DNA from 3 places in the Lentzea sp. NPDC059081 genome. Region 2 is predicted to be linked to each of the others. Evidence: predicted binding sites of a transcription regulator. Region 2 holds the regulator's gene; each other region holds the start of a gene.

Region 1 (9,502 bases), on a different contig from region 2:
AGATGCCGCCGCCCGCGTGGTCGGTCCAGCCGTCGCGCAGCCGTTCGGCGATGGCCTGCAGCGCCTTGGGCTTGGCCACGCCGACGTGCTCCTCGGCGCGTTGCAGGGCGAGGCCGAGCCACGCGACGTCGTCGTAGAAGTCGTTGGTCCAACCGAGGACGTTGCGCACCCGGATGCCGCGGACGACCTTGGTGACCGCGGCCCTGCGCAGCTCGGTGGGCGAGCGCAGGTAGCCGTCGACCAGGCAGTCGAGCAGGTGGGCCTGCCACCAGTAGTTGAAGCTGGCGTGCAGCTTGTCCCGGAACAGCGGGGGCCACGCGCGGGCTCCCAGCAACGTGCCCGGCACGCCCCAGACCCGGCGCAGGTGCCTGGAGTACACCGCGCGCTCCGCGACGCCCGCGCGTGCCGCCAGCAGTTTCGCGATCACCACCCGATCATCGTGAGTGCTTGATCGGTCAAGAAGCTCGGTGAACCGCCCAGTGGTACAGGCCCATGGCCACAGAAGTTGTCAGGTTGTAACTGCTGACCTTGTCGCGCATGGGCAGCCGCACGATCCGGGTGGCCCTCTCCCGCACCTCGGCGGACAGGCCGTGGCGCTCCGAGCCGAACGCCAGCACGGCGTCGTCGGGGATCGGGCCCTTCAGCAGGTCGCCCTCGGCGTCGAACGCGATCAGCTCGCCCGCGAAGTCGAGGCTTTCCGCTTTGGCGACCGGCAACGCGAAGTGCAGGCCCGCGGACCCCCTCAGCACGTTGGGGTGCCACGGGTCGACGTCGCCCGTCGAGATCACGCCGCCCGCGTCGAGCCCCGCCGCCACGCGGATGGCCGCGCCGAAGTTGCCGAGGTTGCGCGGGTTGTCGAGCAGCACCACCGGTGCGCCGCGGTCGAACGGCAGCTCAGGCCGTTCGGCGAAACCGGCGACACCGGTCGGGTGCGTACGGCCGACCCGCAGAGTGAACGCCTTCTGGTCCACCTCGGTGGCCTGGGCGAACGCGGCGACGAGGTCCGGCGCGTGCGACTCGGCGAGCTTCACCGCGGCATCGAGGTCCGTGGTGAGCAACGGGTCCACGGCCGCGCCGAAGCGCAGCGCGTGCTTAACCGTGTGAAAGCCTTCGAGCAGCACGCGCACCAGCGTAGAAGCCGATCCACGACGCCAGCACGACCGCCCCGAGCACCAGCTGGACCAGCGTCGACGCGCTCTCCGGGTACCAGACGCCGTCGATGTAGTGGTCGATGAACCCGGTCTCCAGCGGCGGCATGCCGGCCATCACGCGGAAGTCGTTCTCCCACACCGTCAGCGGGCACACGGTCGGCGTGATGATGCTCAGGATCGCCCAGGCGCCCATGGCGAGGTGCGGGTAGATGACCCACCTCCACCGCCACGCCAGGAACCCGCCCACGAGCAGGAACGCCAGCACCGTGAAGTGCAGCACCACCACCGCTTCTGCGAACAACCCGGCCATTCGCACCACCCCGCCCTCCAGACTAGGACGGGGTGACTCGCAGCGCTCTCGATAAAACCTCAGGACAGCCCGAGGTCGTCCAGGTCGAGCAGGTAGCGGTACTGCAGACCCTCGGCCTCGATGGCCTCCTTGGCGCCCGTACCTCGGTCGACGACCGTGGCGACGCCGATGACCTCGGCCCCGTGCTCGCGCAGCGCTGTGACGGCCGTCAACACCGAACCCCCCGTGGTGGAGGTGTCCTCGACGGCCAGGACGCGCTGCCCGCGCACGTCGATGCCCTCGATCTGGCGCTGCATGCCGTGCGCCTTGCTGGCCTTGCGCACGACGAACGCGTCGAGCACGTCACCGTCGGCCGCGGCGGAGTGCATCATCGCGTAGGCGACCGGGTCGGCACCGAGCGTGAGACCGCCCACGGCGACGAAGTCCCAGTCGCTCGTGAGCTGACGGAGGAGCTTGCCGATCAACGGGGCGGCTGCGTGGTGCAGCGTCGCCCGCCGCAGGTCGACGTAGTAGTCGGCTTCCTTGCCACTGGACAGGGTCACCTTGCCGTGCACGACGGCCAACTCGCTCACCAGACGGGCGAGCTCCGACTTCGCGTTCGCGTCCAAGACCACTTCAGTTCGCACAGGTCGCTACCTTCGCACACGCCGCCGTCACGTGCGTCCGCGCCCACCCGCCATGCGGGAGGCCATCTTGCGCACGAGCGCCCGCGGGAGCAGCCGCGAGATCGTCACGATCGCCTTGTACTGCCCGCCGGGAATCGACAACGGCTTGCCGCGGCGCAGGTCGCGCAGTCCTTCGTGGACCAACCGGTCGGCGTCGACGTAGAGGAAGTTGGGCGTCTTGGACATGTCGATGTTCGCGCGCTTGTGGAACTCGGTCCGCACGAAACCGGGGCACAGCGCCATGATCCGCACGCCGGAGCCCTCCGTCGCGAGCGCCATGCCCTCGGAGAACGTCGTCACCCACGCCTTGTCGGCGCTGTAGCTGGTGCCGCGGCCGGGCAGGAAGCTCGCGACGCTGGACACGTTGATCACGTCGCCCTTGCCGCGCTTCATCATGGGCGGGATCGCGGCCCGGCACAGGCGCAGCACCGTGGCGACGTTCACGTCGAGCTGGGCTTGGAGCTTCTCCACGTCGGCGGCGAAGAACTCGCCGCTGTTGGCGAAGCCCGCGTTGTTGACGAGCAGGTCGACGGCGGACTCGGCGAGGCGGGCCTCGACCTTGGCGCGGTCGGTGGCATCGCCGAGGTCGGCGGGCAGGACGTCCACCTGGACGCCGTGGCGGTCGCGCAGCTGCTGCGCGAGCTCCTCGAGCGCGGACGCGGTGCGCGCGACCAGCACGAGGTCATATCCCTCAGCCGCGAGCCTGCGGGCGAAGGCGGCCCCGATCCCGACGGTCGATCCGGTCACCAGTGCGGTTGGCATGCCACCGCACGGTAGTCGGAAAGTCGCCGGGGTCGAAGGCCGCCGATGATCACACTTCGTTCTTCGCCGGGCGGCGGAGAACCGCGAGTCGCAGCGCGAGGCCGGAAATGACCAGAGCGACTCCACCTGCGAGCAACCACCCGACCGACGCGCCGGTGTTGGCCAGCGTCACGACGGACGCCGTGCCGGCGACGGCAACGGGTGCAACTGCTTTTCCTCCGTACATCGTGGATCCCTTTCCGGGGGCTCGGGGACACGACGGTGTTACGAAGGGAGTATCTGAATCAAACTCGGATGTTTTACACGGAGCGTGCTGTGATCTAGATCACAGGACTTTAGTCACTAATTGGAATCGTGCTGGTGGAGGGCTTGCGGTAGCGGGTTACGGTGCGGTTCGTCACGCTCCGTACAAATACTCACTGTTGCTTTCGACCGAACGACGGCCGGTAGACCTCGCCACCTTCGTCCTCTTCGGACACCGGTTCCTCGACCTCCGACGGGTCGGGGTCGAACGGGTCGATCACGTCCGCGAGCTCACCGACGTCGCGCAGCAGCCGCTCGAGGCGCGCGGGCGACGAGTTGGGCGGCGCGGCGGCCAGCACCCAGTCGTTCTCCATCCAGACGACCGTGACGTCCCCGCCGATCTCCTCGGCGGCGTCGATCAGGTCGGGCGTGATGATCTTGCGAGCGGCCGGCACGTCCGTGACGAACGCGTACCGCGAGCCCACCGGCCCGAGCAGGTCGGGCATCGGCATCTTCTCGTTGTCGCGCTGGAACGGCACGGTCGACAGCCAGAGCTCGATCACCACCGACAACGCCCGCCGGCACCGGACGCCGACCAGCACGGAGTTGACCTTGCCGCTGGTCTCGTGGTCGAGCACGTAGACCTGCCGCCGCCCGTCCGCGGTGAAGGTCGAGCCGGCGACGACGTCACGGGCGAGCCCGGTGCCGTAGTACGCGATGGCCCCGGCCTCCCACCGGGTCGGCAGCACGTGGTCTGTCTCCTCGAACTGCCAGCCGCGCAGAGCAGCCCAACGGCGCCGTTCACGATTACGCGCGGTTCGTTGCGCCCGGTCGGTCGCGAGCAGGGCGAACCCCGCCACACCCGCCACCGCGGCGACGGTGAACCAGACCCACGCCGGTATGCCCACAGCTGAAGCGTAGTGGGTCGAGGGCGAGGAACGAAGATCACTTCCGCGCGTCGTGCCCGCAGGTGCCTATTCGAGGTGGTGAGGGGTGCCGCACGGGTGCTCACGGGGAACGACGACGACCTGCTCAGCGTCCGCGTAGACGATCAGGCCTGGGTCGTCGCGGTCCAGCCGCACCCACGGAACGCCGTGGGCGTCGAGGACGGCGAGGTAGCCGGAGACCCGGTCGATCAGGTGCGGCGAGGTGCACCGGAACCACGCCGCTGCGCCGGGCCGTTGGTACACGGCCAGGCTCACGGTGGCGGGGTTCGTGAAGCTGGCGTTGCGACCGGCACCACGACGACCTGGACCTCGTCCTCGTAGACGACCCTGCCGGGCGCGTCCGACGTCAGCCGCGCCCACCGCACCCCGTGCGCGTCGAGAAGGGCGAGATAACCGTGCACCCGCTCCAGCAGGTGGGTCGCCTCCGCCTTGAACCAGGCGTGGGCACCGGGGTTGAGTTCGCGGTCGTACACCGTCGGATCCACTGTCGACGGATCGGTGTACGCCGCGTCGTACCAGGCGTTGTTCACGCGCATGAACGCCTCTTGCTCAGCGGTGAGCCGCCCATCACGCCGCAGGCCGTTCACCAGCCCGAAGATCCCCGGGAAGGTCCCGCGCGCGTTCGGCTCGACCGCCTGGTACCGGACGAAGCGAAGATCCCCCACGAGACCGAACCTACCGGTCTCGCAGGGGATCCGGACGTCACGCCGTGCGGCCGACGATCAACCCCGTCTGGTCGTCGAGCACGTCGACCCGCACCGTGTCGCCGTCGCGCACCTCACCCGCCAGCAGCTCCTTCGCCAGCTGGTCGCCGATCGCCGACTGCACGAGCCGCCGCAGCGGCCGGGCGCCGTAGATCGCGTCGAAGCCGTTCAACGCCAGCCAGTCGCGGGCAGCCGTCGTGACCTCCAGCGTCAGCCGGCGCGCGGCCAGCCGGTCCGCCAGGCGAGCGATCTGGATGTCCACGATGGACGTCAGCTCCTCGGTGGCGAGCGCGTGGAACACCACGACGTCGTCCAGCCGGTTCAGGAACTCCGGCTTGAAGTGCCGCTGCACCACGCCCATCACCGCGTCGCGGCGTTCGAGCTCGGTCAGCGACGGGTTCACGATCGTCTGCGAGCCCAGGTTCGAGGTGAGCACCAGGATCGTGTTGCGGAAGTCCACGGTCCGACCCTGGCCGTCGGTCAGGCGGCCGTCGTCGAGGACCTGCAGCAGCACGTCGAACACGTCCGGGTGCGCCTTCTCGACCTCGTCCAGCAGCACGACCGAGTACGGGCGGCGGCGGACCGACTCCGTCAGCTGGCCGCCCTGGTCGTAGCCGACGTAGCCGGGAGGCGCTCCGACCAGGCGGGCCACCGAGTGCTTCTCGGAGTACTCGCTCATGTCGATGCGGATCATCGCCCGCTCGTCGTCGAACAGGAACGCCGCCAGCGCCTTGGCCAGCTCCGTCTTGCCCACGCCGGTGGGGCCGAGGAACAGGAACGAGCCCGTCGGGCGGTCCGGGTCGGCGACTCCGGCGCGCGTCCTGCGCACCGCGTCCGACACCACGCGCACGGCCTCTGCCTGGCCGACGACACGACGGCCCAGCTCGTCCTCCATGCGCAGCAGCTTCGCCGTCTCGCCTTCCAGCAGACGCCCCGCCGGGATGCCGGTCCACGCCGACACCACGTCCGCGACGTCGTCCGGGCCGACCTCCTCCTTCAGCATCGCGGCGTCCTGAGTGGACTCCGCGGCGGCACCCAGCTCCTTCTCCAGCTGCGGAATCTTGCCGTAGCGCAGCTCGGCGGCACGGCCGAGGTCGCCGTCGCGCTCGGCCCGTTCGGACTCGCCGCGCAACGACTCCAGCTGCTCCTTCAGATCACGCACGCGGTCGATGGAGCCCTTCTCGTTCTGCCAGCGGGCGGTCAGCGCCGCCAGCTCCTCGCGCTTCTCGGCCAGCTCGGCGCGCAGCGCGTGCAGCCGTTCGACCGACGCCGGGTCGGACTCCTTCGCGAGCGCCATCTCCTCGATCTCGAGACGGCGGACCGCGCGTTCGACGGTGTCGATCTCGACGGGCCGGGAGTCGATCTCCATGCGCAGCCGGGACGCGGCCTCGTCGACGAGGTCGATCGCCTTGTCCGGCAGGAAGCGCGCGGTGATGTAGCGGTCGGACAGCGTCGCGGCGGCGACGAGGGCGGCGTCGGTGATGCGCACGCCGTGGTGCACCTCGTAGCGCTCCTTGAGCCCGCGCAGGATGCCGACGGTGTCCTCCACCGACGGCTCGCCGACCAGCACCTGCTGGAAGCGGCGCTCCAGGGCGGCGTCCTTCTCGATGTGCTCGCGGTACTCGTCGAGCGTCGTGGCACCGACCATGCGCAGCTCACCGCGGGCGAGCATCGGCTTGATCATGTTGCCGGCGTCCATGGCCGACTCCCCGGTCGCACCGGCGCCGACGATGGTGTGCAGCTCGTCGATGAACGTGATGACCTGGCCGGCCGAGTCGGTGATCTCCTTCAGCACGGCCTTGAGCCGCTCCTCGAACTCACCGCGGTACTTGGCGCCCGCGACCATCGAGCCCAGGTCGAGCGACACGACCTTCTTGCCGCGCAGCGACTCGGGCACGTCACCGGCCACGACGCGCTGCGCCAGGCCCTCGACGATCGCCGTCTTGCCGACACCGGGCTCACCGATCAGCACGGGGTTGTTCTTGGTGCGCCGCGACAGCACCTGCACGACACGGCGGATCTCGGCGTCACGGCCGATCACCGGGTCGAGCTCGCCCTTGCGCGCGCGCTCGGTCAGATCGACGCCGTACTTCTCCAGCGCCTTGTAGGTGCCCTCGGGGTCCGGGGACGTCACACGAGCCGACCCACGCACACGGCTGAAAGCCTCCTTCAACGCGTCGGGCGTCGCACCGTGCCGTCGCAGCAGGTCGGCCACCTGGCCACCGTGCTGCGCGAGACCGACCAGCAGGTGCTCGGTCGACACGTACTCGTCGCCCATCTCGGTCGCGAGCTCCTGCGCCTTGCCGAGCACCCGCACGGCGTCGCGCGAGAGCTGCGGCGCGGAGACCGTCGAGCCGGAAGCGCTGGGCAACGACCGGGAGAGCTGCTCCAGCTCCTTGCGCACGAGCGTCGGGTCGGCGCCCACGGCCTCGAGCAGCGGCGCGGTCAACCCGTCCGTCTGCGCCAGCAGTGCACTGAGCAGGTGCACGGACCCCACGTCCGGGTTCCCGTTGAGCGTCGCGGCCTGGACCGCGGCGGAAACCGCCTGCTGCGTCTTCGTCGTCGGGTTGAAAGCGTCCATTCCTCCACCTCGTGGTCAGCCTCCAGCATGGACCATCATCCCGCACAACGTCAGAAAAGTTGAGTCTGTTCCGCTCAACTACGAGAACGTGACGGCCGTCCCGAAAATCGCACGTCAGCGAGACCGGGTTGGGCGAAGATCACCCCATGACGTCCATCATCCACAGCATCACCATCGACGCACGCGACTCCTACGAGATCGCCACGTGGTGGAGCAAGGTCCTCGGCCACCCGCTGCACGCCGACGACAACCCGGGCGACCCCGAGTGCCTGATCGAGCTGCCGATCGGCATCCGCTACCTGTTTATCAACGTGCCGGAGGGCAAGGAGCTGAAGAACCGCCTGCACCTCGACCTGCAACCGTCCGACGGCACCCGAGACGAGGAGGTCGAACGCCTCCTCGCCCTGGGCGCGACGGTCTTCGACGATCAGCGCAGGGCCGACGGCACGGGCTGGGTGACGATGCGCGACCCCGAGGGCAACGAGTTCTGCGTGGAACGCAGCGCAGCCGAACGCGCCGCGACCTCCTGACGACCGTCACTCGAAAGCACCAACAGCTTGTCCACAGCAGGAGCCGGGTTATCCACAATCCGCTGGTCAGTATCCACAGGTGAATCAGGTTCAGTGGCGACCGTCTGTGCACCAGAACCCGTTGGAGTGACATCCACGGAGTCCCGCAACGGCTGCTCCTTGATCAGCAGCACCGCGATCACCGTGAACACCGCGAGCCCGGCGGCGATCAGGAACAGCTGCCCCATCGCATCGCCGTAGGAGTCCCGCACCACCGGGGAGAGGGAGCCGCGGTCGAGCGTCTTCGTGCTCACGTGAGCCGCCAGCACGGCCCCGAGCACCGAGACGCCGGCCGTCCCGCCCAACGACCGCAGGAACGTGGCCGTGGAGCTGGCCGCCCCGAGATCCGCCATCCCCACGCCGTTCTGCACGGCCAGCACGAGGTTCTGCATGGTCAGCCCTACCCCGACACCGACCAGCGCCAGGTAGGCCCCCATCAGCACGAGGTTCGTGGAGTGGTCGATCGTCCCGAGCAACGCCAGCCCGGCGACCAGTGAGAACGAGCCCCACACCAGGTAGCTCTTCCACTTCCCGCTCTTGGCGATCAACTGCCCGCTGACCGTCGACGAGATGCTCAGCCCGAGCACCAACGGCACCGTCAGCAACCCGGCCTTGGTGGGCGAGAACCCGCGAGCGATCTGGAAGTACTGCCCCATGAACACCGACGCCCCGAACATCGCGGTCCCCACCGCCACGCCCCCGAGCATCGCCAGCACCACGGTCCGGTTCTTGAACAGGTGCAGCGGAATGACCGGCGCGGACGCCCGCCGCTCCACGAAGTAGGCACCCACGATCGCCAGCACCGCCCCGCCAGCGAACAACGCGCTCTCACCAGAGACCCACGCGAAGTCCTTGCCGGCGAACGACACCCACATCAGCACCAGGCTCACCCCACCGGTGATCAACGTGGCACCGAGGTAGTCGATCTTCACGTGCCGCTTCACCGTCGGCAGGTGCAGCGTCTTGCGCAACACGGCCAGCGCCACCAGCGCCAACGGCACGCAGACGAAGAAGCACCACCGCCACCCGGGCCAGTCGACGAGGAACCCGCCGACCAACGGCCCACCGACCGTCCCGGCCGAGATGACCATGCCCGTGTACCCGCTGTACCGCCCACGCTCCCGCGGACTCAACAGCGCCCCGACCACAACCTGCCCGAGCGCCTGCACACCACCCATCCCGAGCCCCTGCACGACCCGGAACGCGATGAGCTGCTCCATGTTCTGACTGAGCCCCGACAACACGGAGCCGACCACGAACAGGACGATGCCGCCCTGCAACAACTTCTTCTTGTCGAAGAGATCCGCGAGCTTCCCCCACACCGGCGTGCTGGCGGTGGACGCCAGCAACATCGACGTGATGACCCACGTGTACTGGGTCTGCGTGCCCTTGAGCTCGGCCAAGATCGTCGGGAGAGCGTTGGAGACGATGGTGGAGCTGAGAATCGCGACGAGAAGCGCCACCCAGATGCCGGACAGAGCTTCGAGGATCTCCCGATGCGACGAGGGCCGGTTCAAGCACACCTCCAGTAATTAGTTGATGTCATACAACTATATCTGGAGATAGTTAG
Region 2 (9,502 bases):
GTCCCGCTCGGTGGTCGGCCACACGCAGGCAGGCGACACCTGGCGCATCGGTCCGCCGATGGGACGTCTCTCGGTCGACCGCACGTCCGGGTCGGACGTCCTGATGGTGGCCGGCGGCACGGGCGTGGCGCCGATGCACGCGATCATCGACGAGATGTCTCAGTGGGGCGACAACCCCCGCGTGCACCTGTTCTACGGCGGCCGCACCCGCGAGGACCTCTACGACCTCGACAACCTGCAGCGCATCGCGACCACGAACCCGTGGCTCACGGTCGTGCCGGTGCTCGAGTCGGATCCCGGGGTCCGCGGCGTCGAGCAGGGCAGCCTGGCCGACGTCGTCACCCGCTACGGCGCGTGGGAGGACCGCGACGTCCTGGTCTGCGGCAGTCCGGCCATGATCAGATCGACGGTGTCCCGCATGCTGGTCGCCGGAACTCCGCTCGACCGGATCAAGTACGACCCGTTCACGCTGGACTAGGCTCGGCACGTCCGCGACTGGCGTGCCGAGGGTGGAAGTGACCACCGGGAAGCGACCGCCGTGTGCACCGAACGCCTGGGTGCCCGGCGTGGAGTCGCGCTGTGCTCGCTGAGACCGATCCCGCCGTGTTCGCGTTGATCAACGCGGAGGCCGACCGCCAGGCACGCAAGCTGCGCATGATCGCGTCGGAGAACGACGTGTCGCAGGCCGTGCTCGAGGCGACGGGTTCCGTGCTGACCAACAAGTACTCCGAGGGCTACCCCGGCAAGCGATACTACGAGGGGCAGCAGATCATCGACCAGGTCGAGCAGCTCGCCATCGACCGGGCGAAGTCGCTGTTCGGCGTGGACCACGCCAACGTGCAGCCGCTGTCCGGTGCGCCGGCGAACCTCGCCGTGTACCTCGCGTTCCTGCAGCCGGGCGACACCGTGATGGGCATGTCGCTGCCGATGGGCGGCCACCTCACCCACGGCTGGAGCGTCTCGGCCACGGGCAAGTGGTTCCGCGCGGTGCAGTACGACGTCCGCAAGGACACCGGCGTGGTCGACCTGGACGAGGTCCGCGCGCTGGCACTCGCCGAACGCCCGAAGGTGATCTTCTGCGGCGGCACGGCGATCCCGCGCACCATCGACTTCCCGGCGTTCGCGGAGATCGCGAACGAGGTCGGCGCGGTCCTGGTCGCCGACATCGCGCACATCGCGGGCCTCGTCGCGGGCGGCGCCCACCCGTCGCCGGTCGGCCACGCCCCCGTGATCACCACGACGACGCACAAGACCCTGCGCGGCCCGCGCGGCGCGATGATCCTCAGCACTGCCGAGCACGCGAAGGCGATCGACCGCGCCGTGTTCCCCGGCCTGCAGGGCGGTCCGCACGACCACACCACCGCGGCGATCGCCGTGGCGCTGCACGAGGCCTCGCAGCCGGAGTTCCGCGAGTACGCCCACACCGTCGTCGCCAACGCGAAGGCGCTGGCAGGCGCGTTGCTGGACCGCGGCTTCGACCTGGTGTCCGGCGGCACCGACAACCACCTGATCCTGATCGACCTCACGTCGAAGCTGATCGGCGGCAAGCCGGCGGCACGGGCGCTCGACCGCGCGGGCATCGAGCTGAACTACAACGCGGTCCCGTTCGACACGCGCAAGCCGTTCGACCCGTCCGGCATCCGCCTCGGCACCGCCGGCATCACCACCCGCGGCCTCGAGCCGGAGCAGATGCCGTCGATCGCCGGCTGGATCGACCGCGCGATCGCCGCCCACGACGACGACCAGGCACTGGACCGGATCGCGTCCGAGGTGGAAGAACTACTCGCCGCCCTCTAGCGACCTGGCGGCGGCACACACCTCACCGAGTGACCGGCGGGCGATCTCCCGGAAGTCCCCGCCGGTCTCGAGCCACCGCACGTACCCGCGGTCGAACGCCAGCACCCCGAGCTCGGCGGCCACGACGGCGTCCAGCTCGGGCACCCCGCGGTCCTTCAACGCACCGGTCATCGCGAGGGCGAACCCGACCATCTTCAACGCGGCCCGCTCCCGCAGCTCGTCGTTGCCCGCGATCACCGCCAGCCGCTGCGCCCCGTGCGACAGCCGCTCCTCCCCGAACGTCACCGCGGTGGCCACCAACGCCGCCTCGACCGCCGCCAACGCCCCGGCCTCCACCGGCGTCGCGGCGATCGCCCCGGTCATCAACCCGGCGAGCTCGTCCTGCCCCCCGAACAGCACCTCGCGCTTGTCCCGGAAGTGCCGGAAGAACGTGCTCTTCGTCAGCCCCGCGCGCTCCGCGATCTGAGCGACCGCCGTGTTCTCGTACCCCTGCTCGCTGAACAGGTCGAGCGCAGCCGCCACCAACCGCGCCCGTGCGTCCGGCTCCCATCGACCCATGCCCCCATCCTAAGTGATGCGACTTAGTCCCATCACTCTGCTACGGTTGATGAGACCAAGTCCCATCACTTGTCGCAGGAGAAGGTTTCATGAAGGTCTTCGTCACGGGCGCCAGCGGCCACGTCGGCTCGGCCCTGGTCCCGGAACTGCTGAACGCGGGCCACCAGGTAGTGGGCCTGGCCCGCTCGGACGCCTCCGCCGCCAAAGTCGACGCCCAGGGCGCCACCCCGTTGCTGGGCACACTCGACGACCTGGACGTGCTCCGCAAAGCCGCCGCCGAGTCGGACGCCGTGATCCACCTGGCGTTCAAGCACGACGAGATGTACGCAGGCGACTACGCCGGCGCCGCCCACGCCGACATCGCCGTGGTCCGCACGTTCCTCGACGAACTGTCCGGCACCGGCAAGCCCCTGATCGGCACCGGCGGCACCCTCTCGTACTCGGGCCTGGGCCACACGGCCACGGAAGAGGAACGCGTCCCGAGCGACAGCCCCCGAGGCGCCGCCCGCAACGAGATCATCGACGCCACCGACCTCCGCGGCGCCGTGGTCGTCCTCCCGCCCACCGTCCACAGCGCCCTGGACACGGCAGGCTTCATCCCGATCCTGATCAGGACCGCACGAGCCACCGGCGTCTCCGGCTACCCCGGCGACGGCACGAACCGCTGGTCAGCAGGCCACACCCTGGACGCCGCCCGCCTCTACCGCCTGGCAGCGGAAAAGGCACCGGCCGGCTCGGTCCTGCACGCGGTGGCAGAGGAGGCGATCACAATGAAGGAGATCGCCGAGGCCATCGGCCGCAAGCTGGGCGTGCCCACCGAGAGCATCCCGGCAGACCGCGCACAGGAACACTTCGGCCCACTGGCGTTCATGGTGTCGCGCGACGCCCCGACGTCGGCCGAGCAAACCAAGGCACTGCTGGGCTGGGAGCCGAAGGAACCGGGCCTCCTGGAGGACCTGGAAGCCGACTTCTACTTCGAACAGAAGTAGACGCGAGACCAAAGGCGAGCCCCTGCGAAGGCGAAGCCGAGCCCTTTGCTTTGAGCCAAGAGCGCCCGCGGTGGGGTCCCGTCACGAGTCGCACCACAGCACTCGCTGCAACGAGATGGGGGTGTCAAACGGCCACGCTTTTCGGCTGTTTGACACCCCCATCTCGTTGTGGCTCGCTCCTGGTGCGACTCGTGACGGGACCCCACCGCAACGCAACCAAACTACGAAACAGCAAGCCGCCCAACACAAACAGGCGTGCCATCAACCCGCGAGTGGCGCTGGGCCCCCGATCAGATTGCCGGGGGTTCGGGGGCAGAGCCCCTGAGGGGAAGCACGCAACCGCAACCACCCCGCCCGCACCAGGGGAACGCCACGAAACAAGGGTCGCACAGGGGGCACGCAACAGAAGGCACAAAACAGGGGAACGCAACCACCCCAGCGCAAACCACACGCTGACGCAGGCGTCCCCCTGAAAAATGGACCCCTGATCAACCCGACTTTACTCAGGGGGTCCGACAAGATTCACTTGCGCGGCTTCGGCTTCCACACCACCAGCGCGGTCTCCTGCCGAATGGGCACCAGATCCCGCCGATAAGAAGCATGCACAGCAGCAGCCGTCGAATCAGCCGCCGCCAAAGCCTGAGCAAGCTCCTGCTGCAACTCGGCAACGCGCATCCGCAACGCATCCACCTGGTTCTCCAGGTCGATGATCCGCTTGATCCCCGCGAGGTTCACACCCTCGTCCTGCGACAACCGCTGAACCTCGCGCAGCAGCACGATGTCCCGCATCGAGTACCGCCGCCCGCCACCGGAAGTGCGCCCCGGCGACACCAGCCCCATCCGGTCGTACGACCGGAGGGTCTGCGCGTGCAACCCGGACAACTGGGCGGCCACCGAGATCACGAAGAACGGCGTGTCCTCGTCAGTCCCAGGAGGGAACGGAAAACCCACGGAACTCACCGCCCTTCAAGCAGCGCGTTCAGATCTCCGCGCGGATCGTGGTCCACGGTCACCGCCGCGTACTCCTCCAGGGCCTTGCGGGCCTCGGACGAGAGGTTGTTCGGCACCGCGACCTCCAGGGTGATCAGGAGATCGCCGGAAGTGCCGTCGCGCTTCGTGATCCCCTTGCCCCGCGCCCGCATCACCCGTCCCGAGGACGTGCCGGCGGGCACCTTCAAGGTCACCTTGCCGTCCAGCGTCGGCACGGTCAACGTCGTGCCCAGAGCGAGCTCCGAGAACGTCATCGGCGCCTTCAGCGTCAGGTCGTTGCCCTGACGGCCGAACACGCTGTGCGGGTTGACGTGCACGCGCACGAACAGGTCGCCGGAGGGCCCGCCGTTGCGGCCGGGTTCTCCCTGTCCCGCAAGGCGGATCCGCTGGCCGTCGTCGACGCCCGACGGGATCCGCACGGTCAGCGTGCGGGTCCGGGTGCTGACGCCGTCGCCACCGCACTCGGGGCACGGGTCGTCGATGATCCGGCCGGTGCCGCGGCAGTCGCGGCACGGCTCGCTGAACGCGAAGGCGCCCTGCGAGCGGGTGACCAGGCCGGAACCCGAGCACGTCGCGCAGGTGTGCGGGGTGGTGCCGGGCTTGGCGCCCGAGCCGTTGCACGTCGTGCAGGCGGCCGGGGACGACAGGCGCAGTGGCACGGTCGCGCCCTTCACCGCCTCGGTGAAGTCGATGCGGACGTCGGTCTCGACGTCCTCACCACGGCGCGGGCGCGTCGGCGAACCGGCCGCCGCTCCGCCACGCCGGTTGAACAGGCCGCTGAGCATGTCGCCCAGGCCGCCGCCACCGGTGCCCTGCGCGGCACGGCCGAACAGGTCGTTGACGTCGAAGCCGCCGGAACCGAAGCCGCCGGAGCCCGGGAAGCCACCGCCACCCGCGAACAGGCGGCGGGCCTCGTCGTACTGCTTGCGCTTGGCCGGGTCCGACAGCACGCCGTAGGCCTCGGAGACCGCCTTGAAGCGGGCCTCGGCCTTGGCGTCGCCGGGGTTGGCGTCGGGGTGCAGCTCGCGGGCGAGCTTGCGGTACGACTTCTTGATCTCGTCCGCCGACGCGTCGGAGGAGACGCCGAGCTCGCGGTAGAAGTCCTTTTCGATCCAGTCCCTAGCACTCACCGGACGTCTCCTCCTCCCTAGTTCTCTTCAGCCGGCGCGGCACTGGGTGCCGGCTCGTGGTCCGTCACCGCGACGAGCGCGGGCCGGACGAGCTTGTCGCCGAACGTGTAGCCGCGGCGCAGGACGGCGGTGACCGTCGGTCCGTCGACGTCCGGGGACGTGCTGTGCTGCACGGCCTCGTGCACCGACGGGTCGAACGCCTCGCCCTCGTGCGCGAACGGCTGCAGGCCGGTCTTGGCCAGCGTGGACACGAGCTTGTCCGCCACGGCCTTGAACGCGCCGGTCAGGTCGCCGTGCGCGGCGGCCCTCTCGACGTCGTCCAGGACCGAGAGCAGCTCGCCCGCCACGGACGCCTTCGCGTTGTTGATCACCGCTTCGCGGTCGCGTTCCACCCGCTTGCGGTAGTTCGCGTACTCGGCGGTGAGCCGCTGCAGGTCGGCGGTGCGCTCGTCGAGCTGGGTCTTCAGCTCGGCGGCCACCTCGTCCACGACCTCGGCGACCAGGGGCTCTTCGGAAACCGGAGCAGTGCCTTCGGCAAGGCCCTCCTCTGGCGCCGCGTGGGCCGGCGGCCGGACCTCGCCCGTCTCGGGGTCGATCCGGCGCCGGTCGTTCACGACGACCTGAGGCTGCTCCTCGTCAGGGGCGGCGTGCCTCGGCTCGGTCACTTCTTCTCGTCCTCGTCCACGATCTCGGCGTCGACGACGTCGTCGTCCTTCTTGGCGCCCGCACCCGCGGCACCCGGCGCGTCGGCACCAGGGGCCTCGGCACCGGCGGCACCCGGCGCGTTGGCGTAGATCGCCTGGCCGATGGCCTGGGACTCGGTCGCGAGCTTCTCGACCGCCGTCTTGATGGCGTTGATGTCGGTGCCCTTGAGCGCCTCGGTCGCCTCCGCGATGGCGGCGTTGACCTTCTCCTTGACCTCGGCCGGGAGCTTGTCGTCGTTCTCCTTGACGACCTTCTCCGTCTGGTAGACGAGGGTCTCGGCCTGGTTGCGGACCTCGGCCTCCTCGCGGCGGCGCTTGTCCTCCTCCGCGTGGGCCTCGGCGTCCTTCACCATGCGGTCGATGTCGTCCTTCGGCAGCGCGGAGCCACCGGTGATCGTCATCGACTGCTCCTTGCCGGTGCCCAGGTCCTTCGCCGACACGTGGACGATGCCGTTCGCGTCGATGTCGAAGGTGACCTCGATCTGCGGCACGCCACGGGGGGCGGGCGGCAGGCCGGTCAGCTCGAACATGCCGAGCTTCTTGTTGTGCGCCGCGATCTCGCGCTCGCCCTGGAAGACCTGGATCTGCACGGACGGCTGGTTGTCGTCCGCCGTCGTGAAGGTCTCGGAGCGCTTCGTCGGGATCGTGGTGTTGCGCTCGATCAGCTTGGTCATGATGCCGCCCTTGGTCTCGATGCCGAGGGACAGCGGGGTGACGTCGAGCAGCAGGACGTCCTTGACCTCGCCCTTGAGGACACCGGCCTGCAGGGCGGCGCCGACGGCGACGACCTCGTCCGGGTTCACGCCCTTGTTGGGCTCGCGGCCGCCGGTCAGCTCCTTGACGAGCTCCGCGACGGCGGGCATGCGGGTCGAGCCACCGACGAGCACGACGTGGTCGATGTCGCCGACGGAGATGTTGGCGTCCTTGATCACGTTGTTGAACGGCGCGCGGGTGCGCTCGAGCAGGTCGTTCGTGATCCGCTGGAACTCGGCGCGCGACAGCGTCTCGTCGAGGAACAGCGGGTTCTTGTCCGAGTCGACCGTGATGTACGGCAGGTTGATCGAGGCGTTGCTGGAGCTGGACAGCTCGATCTTGGCCTTCTCAGCGGCCTCGCGGATCCGCTGCAGGGCCATCTTGTCCTTGGTCAGGTCGATGCCGTTCGCCTGCTTGAAGCGCTCGACCAGCCAGTCGACGATGCGCTGGTCCCAGTCGTCGCCACCGAGGTGGTTGTCACCGGAGGTCGCGCGGACCTCGACCACACCGTCGCCGAGCTCGAGCAGCGAGACGTCGAACGTGCCGCCACCGAGGTCGAAGACCAGGATGGTCTGCTCCTTCTCGCCCTTGTCGAGGCCGTACGCCAGAGCGGCGGAGGTCGGCTCGTTGACGATGCGGAGCACGTTGAGACCCGCGATCTGGCCGGCCTCCTTGGTGGCCTGGCGCTGCGCGTCCTCGAAGTAGGCCGGGACGGTGATGACGGCGTCGGTGATCTCCTCACCCAGGTACGCCTCGGCGTCGCGCTTGAGCTTCATCAGCACGCGCGCGGAGATCTCCTGCGAGGTGTACTGCTTGCCGTCGATCTCGTCGGTCTTCCAGGTGGTGCCGACGTGGCGCTTGACCGAACGGATGGTGCGGTCGACGTTGGTGACGGCCTGGTTCTTCGCGGGCTGACCCACGAGGACCTCGCCGTTCTTCGCGAACGCGACGATGGACGGGGTCGTCCTCGAGCCCTCCGAGTTGGCGATGACCGTCGGCTCACCGCCCTCGAGAACGGCGACGACGGAGTTGGTCGTCCCCAAGTCGATGCCGACTGCACGCGCCATTGGAGTTCCTTCCGCTAGTACTTGTTGAGCGTTGCTGGCTCAAGTTTGCCATCCGCTCAACCTTGAGCCTACCCGACTCAAGCTTTCTGACTGTGCCAACGGCCGGGAAGCTCGCGTTGTTCCCTCAGAACGCACCGAGGGCCACCCCTTGTGGAGTGGCCCTCGACACAGTCCCCCCGGACGGGTCTCAGATGGCGAACACCCGGACCTCTCCCGACCCGGTGGTCAGGTTGAGCTCGAGGGAGGCGTTCGGGTCGGTGGCGACGTGGATGTCGCGGTCACCGCTGCCCGAGTTCCCGGTGATCTTGTAGGGACCTCCCGGCACCCGCACGTTGACGTCACCGGAGCCGCTGTTGGCCCGGACGGACCTCGGCTCCGCCATGGTCAGCTCGACCCGGCCGGAGCCGGAGTCGGCGATCACGTCGCCGCTCAGGAACGACCCGTCGATGTCGCCGGACCGCGCGACGGCGAGCAGCTTGCCCTTCACCGTGTTCAGCTCGATGCGGCCGGAACCGAGATCGGCGGTCACGGTGCCACCGACCCTGGTGGCCCGGAAGTCGCCCGACCCGGCGTTGACCTTGACGTCCCCGGCGATGTCGAGCGTGGTGACGTCGCCGGAGCCGGTCGAGTACTCGACGGAGGCGACCCCCTCGACGACCGCGTCGCCCGACCCCACGTCGCCGACCACGGTGATGTCGGCCGAGGGCACGAGCACGTCGTAGTTGGCCTCGCAGTGGTCCCCGCACGAGTCCAGCACCAGCACGGTGCCCTCGACGTGGTGCGTGGGCCCGCTCGGCTTGTTGTTCTTGTTGTGCTGCACCCTGCGGTGGATCTTGGTTTCGGCCAGGCCCTGCTGGTGCCTGATCGTCACGTCCCCCGACCCGTTGCGCGCACGCACGGACGTGATCTTCTCCCCGACCACGTGGTCGTCGGAGAACTCGTACTCCACGATGCGGATGCCACAGCCCGTCAGCGCCGTGAGCACCGTCCCCGCCACCAACGCCACCAGCGCTGTCCTCATCATGCCCACAAAAGTAGAGGTGAGCCTGCTCAGGGACACGGCAGTGAGCCCCCGGAGCGGGGGTGGGGTTCTCCCTACCCCGACCTAGACGAGGTCTTCGAGCACCGCGCGCAACGCCGGCGCCGTGCGCGCCGGGTCGTTCAGGAACCTCGTCGACGCCAGCACGTGCGCCGGGGCGATGCGCTCCCAGAGCAGGCCCTCGACCGGCACCTCGACGATGTGGAGCTCCACGCTCTGCGCCCACCGGCCGATGCGCGACTCGATACCGCGCAGCACGTCGCCGATCGGCAGCGCGGCCGGGCTCTGCACCCGGTGCAGCTCCTCGATGCCCGGCTTCAGCGCGAGCGCGGCGGCGTGGCAGGCGGGGCGGGTCAGCAGCGCCGCGGCGTCCTCGGGGGTGGCGGGTTCGGCGCCGCGCGTGCACGCGACCAGCGCGTCGGCCCACCAGCCGGGCCACTCTGCGGTCACGGCGGCGCGGTCGACGCCCGCGGGC
Region 3 (9,502 bases), on a different contig from region 2:
CGCGGCTGAGGGAACCGCGTTGACGGAGATCCGCACCGGGGTGCACGCCGGTTTCGACCGGGTCGAGTTCGAGTTCACCGGGGCACGGCCGGGTGTGGCCGAGTACCGGACGACCGAGCTGGAGAGGTGCGGGTCCGGCAAGCCGATGTGGGCCCCTGGCGACGAGTTCCTCGTCGTCACCATGCAGCCCGCGAACGCGCACGACCACACAGGGCCTCGTGAGTTCGAGACCCCCGGCCTTTCGCAGGTCCGGGGCGTGGCGAACACGTGCGACTTCGAGGCCCACCTGGAGTTCGCGATCGGGTACGCCGGCACCGGCCGCGCGTACACGGTCTCGGTCCAGGACAACCCCACGCGAGTCGTGGTGGACATCCACAACAGCTGAGTTGTCTTATGGGGAGACAAATGAAGAAGCGTTTCACCGCGGCACTGTTCGCAGTGCTCGCGATGGTCACGTTCGTCCCGGTGGCGTCGGCCGACGACGGCAACGCCCACCTCACGAGCATCGTGACCAGCAAGCACGACGGTTTCGAGCGGATCGAGCTCATGATGGACCGTCTGCCCACCCAGTCCCTCGTCCAAGAGGTCGACGAGGTCTGGCACTGCGCCAAGGACGTCCTGATTCCTGTCGGGGGTCAGAAGTTCATCCGCACGACGCACTTCAGCGCGGCGATGAGCGACAACTTCAAGCCGACGTACACCGGGCCGCGGCTCTTCGCGCCGGAGGGACTGACCAACGTCAAGGGTGTCGCGCTCTGCGACTTCGAGTCGATGCTCTACGTCTCCGTCGGGTTCGACGACGTGAGCTCGACGTACGAGGTCCAGGCGCTGACGAACCCCACCAGGGTCGTCATCGACATCCGCGACTGACCGAAGCAACTGTGGCCTGGGTCACACGTCTTAAGGGCATCGCACGAGCCCTGAGAGGGGGCCGAAGATGAACAGACGTCTCGCCGCGGTGCTGGTCGCGGTCCTGGCGGTCTTCACGATCGCACCGGTCGCGTCGGCGCAGAGCGTGCCCACGCTGTCGGACATCAGGACCGGGCAGCACAACGGGTTCAGCCGGGTGGTGCTCGACCTGTCGGGACTGCCCTCGGAGCACCGGGTCAGCGAGGTCACCAGCGTCTCGCACTGCGCGTCCGGGAACCCGATCACCGTCGCCGGTGGCGGGGTCCAGGAGATCCTCCGGGTCACGTTGGTCGGTGCGGCCGCGCACGACGACAACGGCAACCTGACCTACCCGGGGTCGCAGAACTTCGCGACCCCCGGTCTCGGCAACGTCCGCGGGGTCGCGCTCACCTGCGACTTCGAGGCGACGCTGGAGGTCGCCGTCGGGTACGCCAACCCGAGCTCGTGGCACCGGGTCTTCACGTTGACGAACCCGAACCGGCTCGTCATCGACGTCGGCCTGTAGCAACGCGAAAAGCCTCGTGGGGGCAGTAGTCGCCGCTACTGCCCCCACGAGGGACCTAGGTGGAGGTGTTACGCCGCAACGGTCGCGACGACCTCCTTCGACAGCGCGTGCTCCAGCACCTCGGCCACGTCCGACACGAAGTGCACGGTCAGCTGGTCGCGCACCGACTCCGGCACGTCGTCCAGGTCCGGCTCGTTGCGCTGGGGCAGCAGCACGGTCGTGATGCCCGCGCGGTGGGCGGCGAGCAGCTTCTGCTTCACGCCACCGATCGGCAGGACGCGGCCGGTCAGCGAGATCTCACCGGTCATCGCCACGTCCGAGCGCACCGGGCGGCCGGACAGCAGCGAGGCCAGCGCCGTCGTCATCGTGACGCCCGCGGACGGTCCGTCCTTCGGCACCGCACCGGCCGGAACGTGGATGTGCACTCCCCGGTCGGCCAGCGACGCGGCCTTCTCGTCGTGCGAACGCAGGTACGACAGCGCGATCTGCGCCGACTCCTTCATCACGTCGCCCAGCTGGCCGGTCAGCGTCACGCCGGTCGAGCCGGTGTCCTTCGGGGCCAGCGAGGCCTCGATGAACAGCACGTCGCCACCGACACCCGTCACGGCCAGGCCCGTCGCCACGCCGGGGACCGAGGTGCGCTCGGCCGACTCCGGGGTGTTCTTCGGGCTGCCCAGGTAGGACTTCAGCGACGGCTGGTCGACCGTGATCGGCAGCTCGCCCTCGCCGAGGGCGACCTTCGCGGTCACCTTGCGCAGGATGCGCGAGAGAGCCCGTTCCAGTTGCCGCACACCGGCTTCGCGGGTGTACTCGCTCGCCAGCTGGTGCAGGGCGGGCTTGTCGAACGTGACGTCCTCCGAGGTGAGGCCGGCGCGTTCGATCTGGCGCGGCAGCAGGTGGTCGCTGGCGATCGTGACCTTCTCGTCCTCGGTGTAGCCGTCGAGCTGGACGAGCTCCATGCGGTCGAGCAGCGGCGCCGGGATCGACTCCAGCACGTTCGCGGTCGCGAGGAACACCACGTCCGACAGGTCGAGCTCGACCTCCAGGTAGTGGTCGCGGAACGTGTGGTTCTGCGCCGGGTCCAGCACCTCGAGCAACGCCGCCGTGGGGTCGCCGCGGTAGTCGGAGCCGACCTTGTCGATCTCGTCGAGCAGCACGACCGGGTTCATCGAACCGGCCTCGCTGATCGCGCGGACGATCCGGCCCGGCAGCGCGCCGACGTACGTGCGGCGGTGGCCGCGGATCTCGGCCTCGTCGCGCACGCCGCCCAGGGCGACGCGGACGAACTTGCGGCCCATCGCCCGTGCCACGGACTCGCCGAGCGACGTCTTGCCGACGCCGGGAGGGCCCGTCAGCGCGAGCACGGCGCCGGAACGACGCCCGCCCACCACGCCCATGCCGCGGTCGGCACGGCGCTTGCGCACGGCCAGGTACTCCGTGATGCGCTGCTTCACGTCATCGAGGCCCGCGTGGTCGGCGTCGAGGACCTCACGCGCCGCCTTGATGTCGTAGGAGTCCTCGGTCCGCTCGTTCCACGGCATCTCGAGGACGGTGTCGAGCCACGTCCGGATCCAGCCCACCTCGGGCGACTGCTCGGAGGTGCGCTCCAGCTTGTCGACCTCGGCCAGCGCGGCCTTGAGCACCTTCTCGGGCAGCTCGGCGGCCTCGACGCGGGCGCGGTAGTCCTCCTGCTCGGTGGCGGGCTTGCCGTCGAGCTCGGCCAGCTCCTTGCGGATCGCGGCCATCTGCTGGCGCAGCAGGAACTCGCGCTGCTGCTTCTCGACGCCTTCCTTGACGTCCTTCGCGATCGTCTCGTTGACGTCGAGCTCGGTCAGGTGCGCCTGGCCCCACTCGACGAGCTTCTCGAGCCGCTCGGTGACGTCGGACGTCTCCAGCAGCCAGATCTTCTGCTTCTCGTCCAGGTACGGCGCGTAGCCCGCCAGGTCGGCGAGCGCCGACGGGTCGGTGATCTGCTGCACCGAGTCGACCATCTGCCACGCGCCGCGCGTCTGCAGGATGTTCGTGACGATCGCGCGGTACTGCTTCGCGAGCTCACGGGTGCGGTCGGTGATCTCGGACTCGTCCGCGATCGTCGCGTTCACCCACAGCGCCGCGCCCGGCCCCGTGGTGCCCGTGCCGATGCGCACGCGCTTGGTGCCGCGCACGACGGCGGCGCGTTCACCGCCCGGCAGGCGTCCGACCTGCTCGATCTCGGCCAGCGTGCCCACGGGGGCGTACTTGCCGTCCAGTCGTGGGACGAGCAGCACTTGATGATTCGCGGCCGTCGTGGCGGCGTCCACGGCCGCACGGGCCTCGGCACTGGCGTCCGCGCCGGAGATGCGGACCGGCACCACCATGCCGGGGAGCACCACGACGTCATCGAGCGGCAGCACCGGCAGGGCCAACGTCTCGCCCATCTCCATCACCCTCCAAAGTTGAGTCTGTACCGCTCAACCAACTTCAGCGGGGTGGTGTTCCCCCGAGGTGTTCGCTGTGAGCGAGCGGCCTCGATAGGCGGACTTGATCGCCGTTGGGGCGCCCGGCGGTGGACACCCGTGCGGCGCAGGGGTGAGGATGCGGGCGTGATGGAAGAGCTGAAGTGGGTCCCGTCCACGGTCGACGTCACCCGCCCGAGCGTGGCGCGGATGTACGACTACTACCTGGGCGGCTCGCACAACTTCGAAGCCGACCGCGCCGCCGCCAAGCAGGTGGAGCAGCACTTCCCCGGCGTGGCCCAGAGCGCGCAGGCGAACCGCTCGTTCCTGCGCAGGGTCGTCCGCCACCTCGTCGCCGAGGGCGTCGACCAGTTCCTCGACCTGGGCTCGGGCATCCCGACCGTGGGCAACGTCCACGAGATCGCCCAGCAGGACAACCCGGACGCCCGCGTCGTCTACGTCGACTTCGAACCGGTCGCCGTCTCGCACGCCAACGCCCTGCTCGCCGACAACCCGAACGCCAGCGCGATCCTCGCCGACCTGCGCGCCACCTCGTCGGTCATCGACGGCGCCCGCGAGGTGCTCGACTTCTCCCGCCCGGTCGGCGTGCTGATCATCGCCGCCCTGCACTTCGTCCCCGACTCGGACAAGCCGTACGAGGCCGTCGCGTCGTACCTGTCCGACCTGCCGTCCGGTTCGTACCTGGCGATCACGCACGCGAGCTGGGACAGCCTGACCGACGACGAGCGCGCGGAGGCCGACCAGATCAAGAAGATCTACAACAGCTCGGACAACGCGCTGACCATGCGCACGCACGCCGAGGTCACCAGGTTCTTCGACGGCATGGAGATGCTGGAGCCGGGCGTCGTCGCGGTCAACGACTGGCGCCCGGACTCCTACGAGGACCGCACGGGCATCTACGGCGCCGTCGCCCGCAAGCCCTGAAGCAGGCGGTCCCGGATCGCGTTCGTCTCGCGGTCGGTGAGGGTGCGTTCCGGCGCCCTCATCGTCACGCGGATGAGCACGTTCTTCTGACCGGGCAGCGCATCCAGCCGTTGCCGGACGTGTTCCGGCAGCTCTTCAGCGGGTGTCTCGCTCAGGATCTCGATCTCCTCGACGACGTCCTCCGGCACGAGCGCGCGGATGCGGTCGCCGAGCGTCTCGACGTCGTCGTGGACGTCCGCCACGATCGAGATGTCCCGGATGGCGGCCGGATGCCGTGAGATCGGCCGGTAGGCGTCGAGGCCGAGCATCTGGCCGGCGATGCGCGGATCGCCGTTGCGCAGCAGGCGGATGTCCGGCACTCCCTTGCGCAGCATGAGCACCCGGTCGAGCCCCATGCCCATCGCCAGCCCGTGCGGATGGTCCTTGAGGACGTGCCGCGCGGCCCGCCCGCACTCGCCGATCTCGACCCACGCGCCGTCGTGCTCCACGTCGATCTGCTTGCCGTGCGTGGTGTACGGGTGCTCTGCTTCCGTTGTGCGGTAACGCTTGCCGGGCAGCAACGTGGTGACGACGGTGTGGATGAGGTCCTCGAGCGGTTCCTGTTCGGTGCTCACCCGCCAGATGTCGAGCTGGTGCGGCGTGCCGGTGTGCAGCCGGTCGACGGTGTCGCGGCGGTAGACCAGGCCCGGACAGAGCAGCGTGACATCGGGCGTCACGTCCTTGAGCGCCGGCGGGATCATCGCCGTGGTGTGGCTGCGCAACATGCACGTCTCGCTGACGTACCTGGTGTAGCGGGCCTCGCGGGTGACCGCGTCCGCCGGGTAGCCGAGGAGCTCGTAGTTGTGCTCCACCGGCACGAGCGGGTGGTGGCGGACCTCGACCGGGTTGTCGAGGACGGCTTTCAGGTCGGCGATGAGCAGCTGCATCGCGTGCGGGCCCTGCGCGGGGTCGGTGAGGTCGCGGACGGTCAGGGCGTGCACGAGCTCTTCGGTGCGGTACATGGGACTTCCCGTTTCTTCCGGTCCGGTGGGATGCGGAGTCCCCCGACCGACGGGAAGGTTCTAGGCGCGCGCCACCCACGCAGGTCGGGGGCGGCTAAATCGCGTCATGGACCCAGGTTAGCGCGGCAGGTCAAGGCCGTTGGCCCTGATCGGCTACTCCGGCGGCGTCAGCCGCAGGTCCGGGTCCACCGGGGGAGCCCCGTCGAACGGCCCGTCCTCCTTCAACCGCCCGACGTGGTCCAGCGCCACCTCGATGTCCGCGCGGAACGGGTCGCCGTCCGACGGGGGAGTGCGGAACCACTCGTGCAGCTCGGCCGGGATCTCGAACCGGGCGAGCACCTCGTCGTACAGCGCGTCGCGGTCCGCGGCCTGCTCGCCGAGCTCCTGGTACTCCCGCAGGGCCATGCGGAGGCGGATCCAGCGGTAGCGGTCGGTGTTGTGCTGCTGCTGGAACCGTTCGCGCAGCAGGTCGCCGGCGTGCTGGCCGCGCAGGGCCAGGCGGCGGATGGTGTCCGGGGGCATGAAGAGGTTCGAGCCGCCCTCGTCGGCGGACTGGCGGACGTGCGCGATGCGGCCGCGGTAGCCCGGCAGCGCCGACTGCATGGTGTCGCGCCAGTCGAGGAACGTGTCCAGGATGGACAGCAGGAAGCCCGGCATCGAGCCCAGCGACGCGTAGCGCGTGCCGGACGTGGACGCGTCCTGCTCCGGCAGCCAGACCTCGTTCGTGTCGCCGTTCGGGTAGGGCTGCAGGCTCAGGCCGAACGTGGGCCAGCGCGGCAGCAGCGCGTCGAAGAAGTGGATCGGGAAGTTGCTGGTGATGCCGCCGTCGGAGAACCAGTGCACGCGCCCGTCCCGCACCAGCGGCACGGCGGCGATCAGGCCGGGGAACGACAACGACATCCGCACGGTCAGCACCACCGGCAGGTTCTCGCGTGCGGGCAGGTCGCGCAACGGCATGTGCTCGTGCAGCGGGCACTTCGCGTCGCCGGCGGGACCGTTCAGCTGCTCGACGACCCGGCCCGGCAGCACGTACCCGAGGCACTCGTCGCAGTACTGCCAGTTCTCCTTGAACGGCAGCCGGTACGGCCGCCCCTCGGACACGTCGGTCGTCATCAGCACGAGGTTGATGTCGCCGAGGTCGCCGAACGTCAGCGCCTCCTCGGTGCCCGCCAGCGAGTCGAGGGTGTCCGCGATCCAGTCGGCCAGCGGCGGCACGCCGGTCGACTTCGGCACGCCAGCCAGACGGTCGAGCAGCGACGGCTTGAAGTCGCCGGTGCCCGGCACGAGTCCGAAGTGGATGGACCGCGCGTTGTCCCTGAGGAACTTCTGCATCGCGTACCCGTACGTGACGATCAACGCGCTGACCGCCGCCAGCGAGAGCACCAGCCACACCAGCAGGGCGACCGCCGCCGTCGCGTAGTGCCGCGAGAACGCCAGTCCCAGCACCAGCGGCACGGCGGCCACGACCCACGCGGCCCAGGGCAGACTCGCCTTCAACGGCCACAGCACCATCACCACGCACGCCACGGCCAGCACGACCACCAGCACGCCGAGCCAGGTGGCGTAGGACGACGGCGCCAGCAACGCCGACCACAGCACCGGGCCGCCGAGCCACAGCGACGCCATCAGCCCGAGCACCGCCTTCGCGCGCAACCCCACGGCGCCCAGGAACGCGAAGAACAGGCATGAGATCGCACTGCGCCCGGTGGTGCCGCGCTTCTGCATGCTCGCGACGACGATCCGGTACAGCGCACGGGTCTTCTGCGCGGGCTGGAACAGCTGCGCCATCCGCCAGCGGTCCGCGCCCGTGCCAGAGGTGAACCAGTCGATCAGCTTCGCGAACTTGTCGAAGCCACCGGAAGCACGCCCGCGTTCGGCGGCGGCGGTGAACCCCGCCGCGATCGCGCCCGCGGACGCGCCACCGATCTGCTTGAACTCGTAGTGGCGCGCCAGCGACGCGACGGCCAGCGGGTAGACGACCCCGCTGGTCGTGCCTCCGCGCATGGTCAGGTCGCAGTAGCGGTCGTACTCCATGCGCTCATGATCTCGCGGCCGGTGCGAGGCGTCCGTGAAGTTCACCCGGACAGCCCTCAGGCGAGCTCCGCCAGCTCCGCCGGAGTTCCTGCCATGATCACGCGGACGTGCTCGGTCACCTTCTCCACCGGCCAGTCCCACCACGCGGTCCGTTCCAACAACGCGATCTCGTCGTCGCCGTACCGCTTCTTCAGCAACCGGGCCGGGTTACCGCCGACCACGCCGTAGGCCGGCACGTCCGACACCACCACCGAGCCGGACGCGATGATCGCGCCGTTGCCGATGCGCACGCCCGGCATGATCAGCGCCTGGTAGCCGATCCAGACGTCGTTGCCCACCACCGTGTCGCCGCGGCTGGCCGCCCCCAGCGCGATGTCCAGGGTCTTCTCGCCCCACACGCCGCCGAAGATCGTGAACGGGAACGTCGACACGCCGTCGGTGCGGTGGTTGGCGCCGGACATGATGAACCGCACGCCCTCGGCCAGCGCGCAGTAGCGGCCGATGACCAGCTTCTCCTGGCCGAAGTTGTAGAGCACGTTGCGCTGCTCGAACTGCTCGGCGTGATGAGGGTCGTCGTAGTAGGTGTACTCGCCGATCTCGATCTGCGGGTTCTTCACCAACGGCTTGAGGAGCACCGTGCGCGGGTAGTCGGGCAACGGGTAGAGGTTGTCGGGCGAGGGGATGGTCACGGCGCTCCGATCGGCTCTTCGCTGAACTGCGTGCGGTACAACTTGGCGTAGTGGCCTTCCAGGGCCAGCAACGACTCATGCGTACCACGTTCGACGACCTGCCCCCGGTCGACGACGAGGATCTGGTCGGCCGCCCTGATCGTCGACAGCCGGTGCGCGATCACCAGCGACGTCCGGCCGGCCAACGCCTCCACCAGCGCCTCCTGCACCGCCGCCTCCGACCGCGAGTCGAGGTGCGCGGTCGCCTCGTCGAGGATCACCACGCGCGGCTTGGCCAGCAGCAGGCGCGCGATGGTCAGCCGCTGGCGTTCCCCGCCCGAGAGCCGGTACCCGCGCTCGCCCACGACCGTGTCCAGCTGGTCCGGCAGCGACGACACCAGGTCGGCCAGCCGCGCCCTGCGCAGCGCGTCCCAGATCTCCTCGTCGGAGGCGTCGGGAGCGGCCAGCCGCAGGTTCGCGCCGATCGTCTCGTGGAACAGGTGACCGTCCTGCGTCACCATGCCGACGGTCTCGCGGATCGAGGCGAACGACAGGTCGCGAACGTCCACACCGGACAGTCGCACGGCGCCGGAGTCCGCGTCGTACAGGCGGGGCAGCAGCGAGGCGATCGTCGACTTGCCCGCACCCGACGAGCCGACCAGCGCGATCAGCGAGCCGGGCTCCGCCGTGAACGACACCCCGCCGAGGATCTCCTCGCCGCCGCGGGTGTCGAGCACCGCGACCTCCTCCAGCGACGCCAGCGAGACCTTGTCCGCCGATGGGTAGGCGAACCGCACGTCCGCGAACTCGACCGACACGGGTCCGTCGGGAACGGCGACCGGCGACTCCTTCTCCTTGATCAACGGCGGCAGGTCCAGCACCTCGAAGACCCGCTCGAACGACACCAGCGCGGTCATCACGTCCACCCGCGCACCGGCCAGCGCGGTCAGCGGCGCGTACAACCGCGTCAGCAGCAGCGCCAGCGTCACGATCGTGCCCGGCGCC

The links. The regulator HspR, encoded in region 2, represses chaperone genes until heat shock. The targets are predictions, from matches to a motif close to ANNTTGAGTNNNNNNNACTCAANNT.
Region 1: clpB (ATP-dependent chaperone ClpB) is a predicted target of HspR. The motif match lies at 7,420-7,444, and genes of this name have one in related genera.
Region 3: lon (endopeptidase La) is a predicted target of HspR. The motif match lies at 3,847-3,871, and genes of this name have one in related genera.

What each region holds. Positions count from the first base shown of each region.
Region 1 covers NZ_JBHYGW010000030.1:79,389-88,890, forward strand. The annotation lists gene ACFWV3_RS38800 (glycoside hydrolase family 76 protein) at 1-430, opposite strand, end outside; gene ACFWV3_RS38805 (TrmH family RNA methyltransferase) at 456-1,121, opposite strand; gene ACFWV3_RS38810 (DUF2784 domain-containing protein) at 1,093-1,461, opposite strand; gene pyrE (orotate phosphoribosyltransferase) at 1,521-2,075, opposite strand; gene ACFWV3_RS38820 (SDR family NAD(P)-dependent oxidoreductase) at 2,115-2,888, opposite strand; gene ACFWV3_RS38825 (hypothetical protein) at 3,305-4,039, opposite strand; gene ACFWV3_RS38830 (hypothetical protein) at 4,106-4,333, opposite strand; gene ACFWV3_RS38835 (hypothetical protein) at 4,330-4,743, opposite strand; gene clpB (ATP-dependent chaperone ClpB) at 4,781-7,363, opposite strand; gene ACFWV3_RS38845 (VOC family protein) at 7,510-7,893, shown strand; gene ACFWV3_RS38850 (MDR family MFS transporter) at 7,791-9,449, opposite strand.
Region 2 covers NZ_JBHYGW010000013.1:1,998-11,499, forward strand. The annotation lists gene ACFWV3_RS26260 (FAD-binding oxidoreductase) at 1-478, shown strand, start outside; ZMP/ZTP riboswitch at 485-566, shown strand; gene glyA (serine hydroxymethyltransferase) at 580-1,797, shown strand; gene ACFWV3_RS26270 (helix-turn-helix domain-containing protein) at 1,780-2,355, opposite strand; gene ACFWV3_RS26275 (SDR family oxidoreductase) at 2,445-3,344, shown strand; gene ACFWV3_RS26280 (heat shock protein transcriptional repressor HspR) at 3,867-4,295, opposite strand; gene dnaJ (molecular chaperone DnaJ) at 4,301-5,464, opposite strand; gene grpE (nucleotide exchange factor GrpE) at 5,482-6,129, opposite strand; gene dnaK (molecular chaperone DnaK) at 6,126-7,988, opposite strand; gene ACFWV3_RS26300 (DUF4097 domain-containing protein) at 8,176-9,012, opposite strand; gene ACFWV3_RS26305 (hypothetical protein) at 9,094-9,502, opposite strand, start outside.
Region 3 covers NZ_JBHYGW010000035.1:44,238-53,739, reverse strand. The annotation lists gene ACFWV3_RS40655 (hypothetical protein) at 1-385, shown strand, start outside; gene ACFWV3_RS40650 (hypothetical protein) at 406-870, shown strand; gene ACFWV3_RS40645 (hypothetical protein) at 938-1,414, shown strand; gene lon (endopeptidase La) at 1,483-3,831, opposite strand; gene ACFWV3_RS40635 (SAM-dependent methyltransferase) at 4,000-4,794, shown strand; gene ACFWV3_RS40630 (hypothetical protein) at 4,767-5,795, opposite strand; gene ACFWV3_RS40625 (patatin) at 5,949-7,829, opposite strand; gene ACFWV3_RS40620 (CatB-related O-acetyltransferase) at 7,886-8,518, opposite strand; gene ACFWV3_RS40615 (ABC transporter ATP-binding protein) at 8,515-9,502, opposite strand, start outside.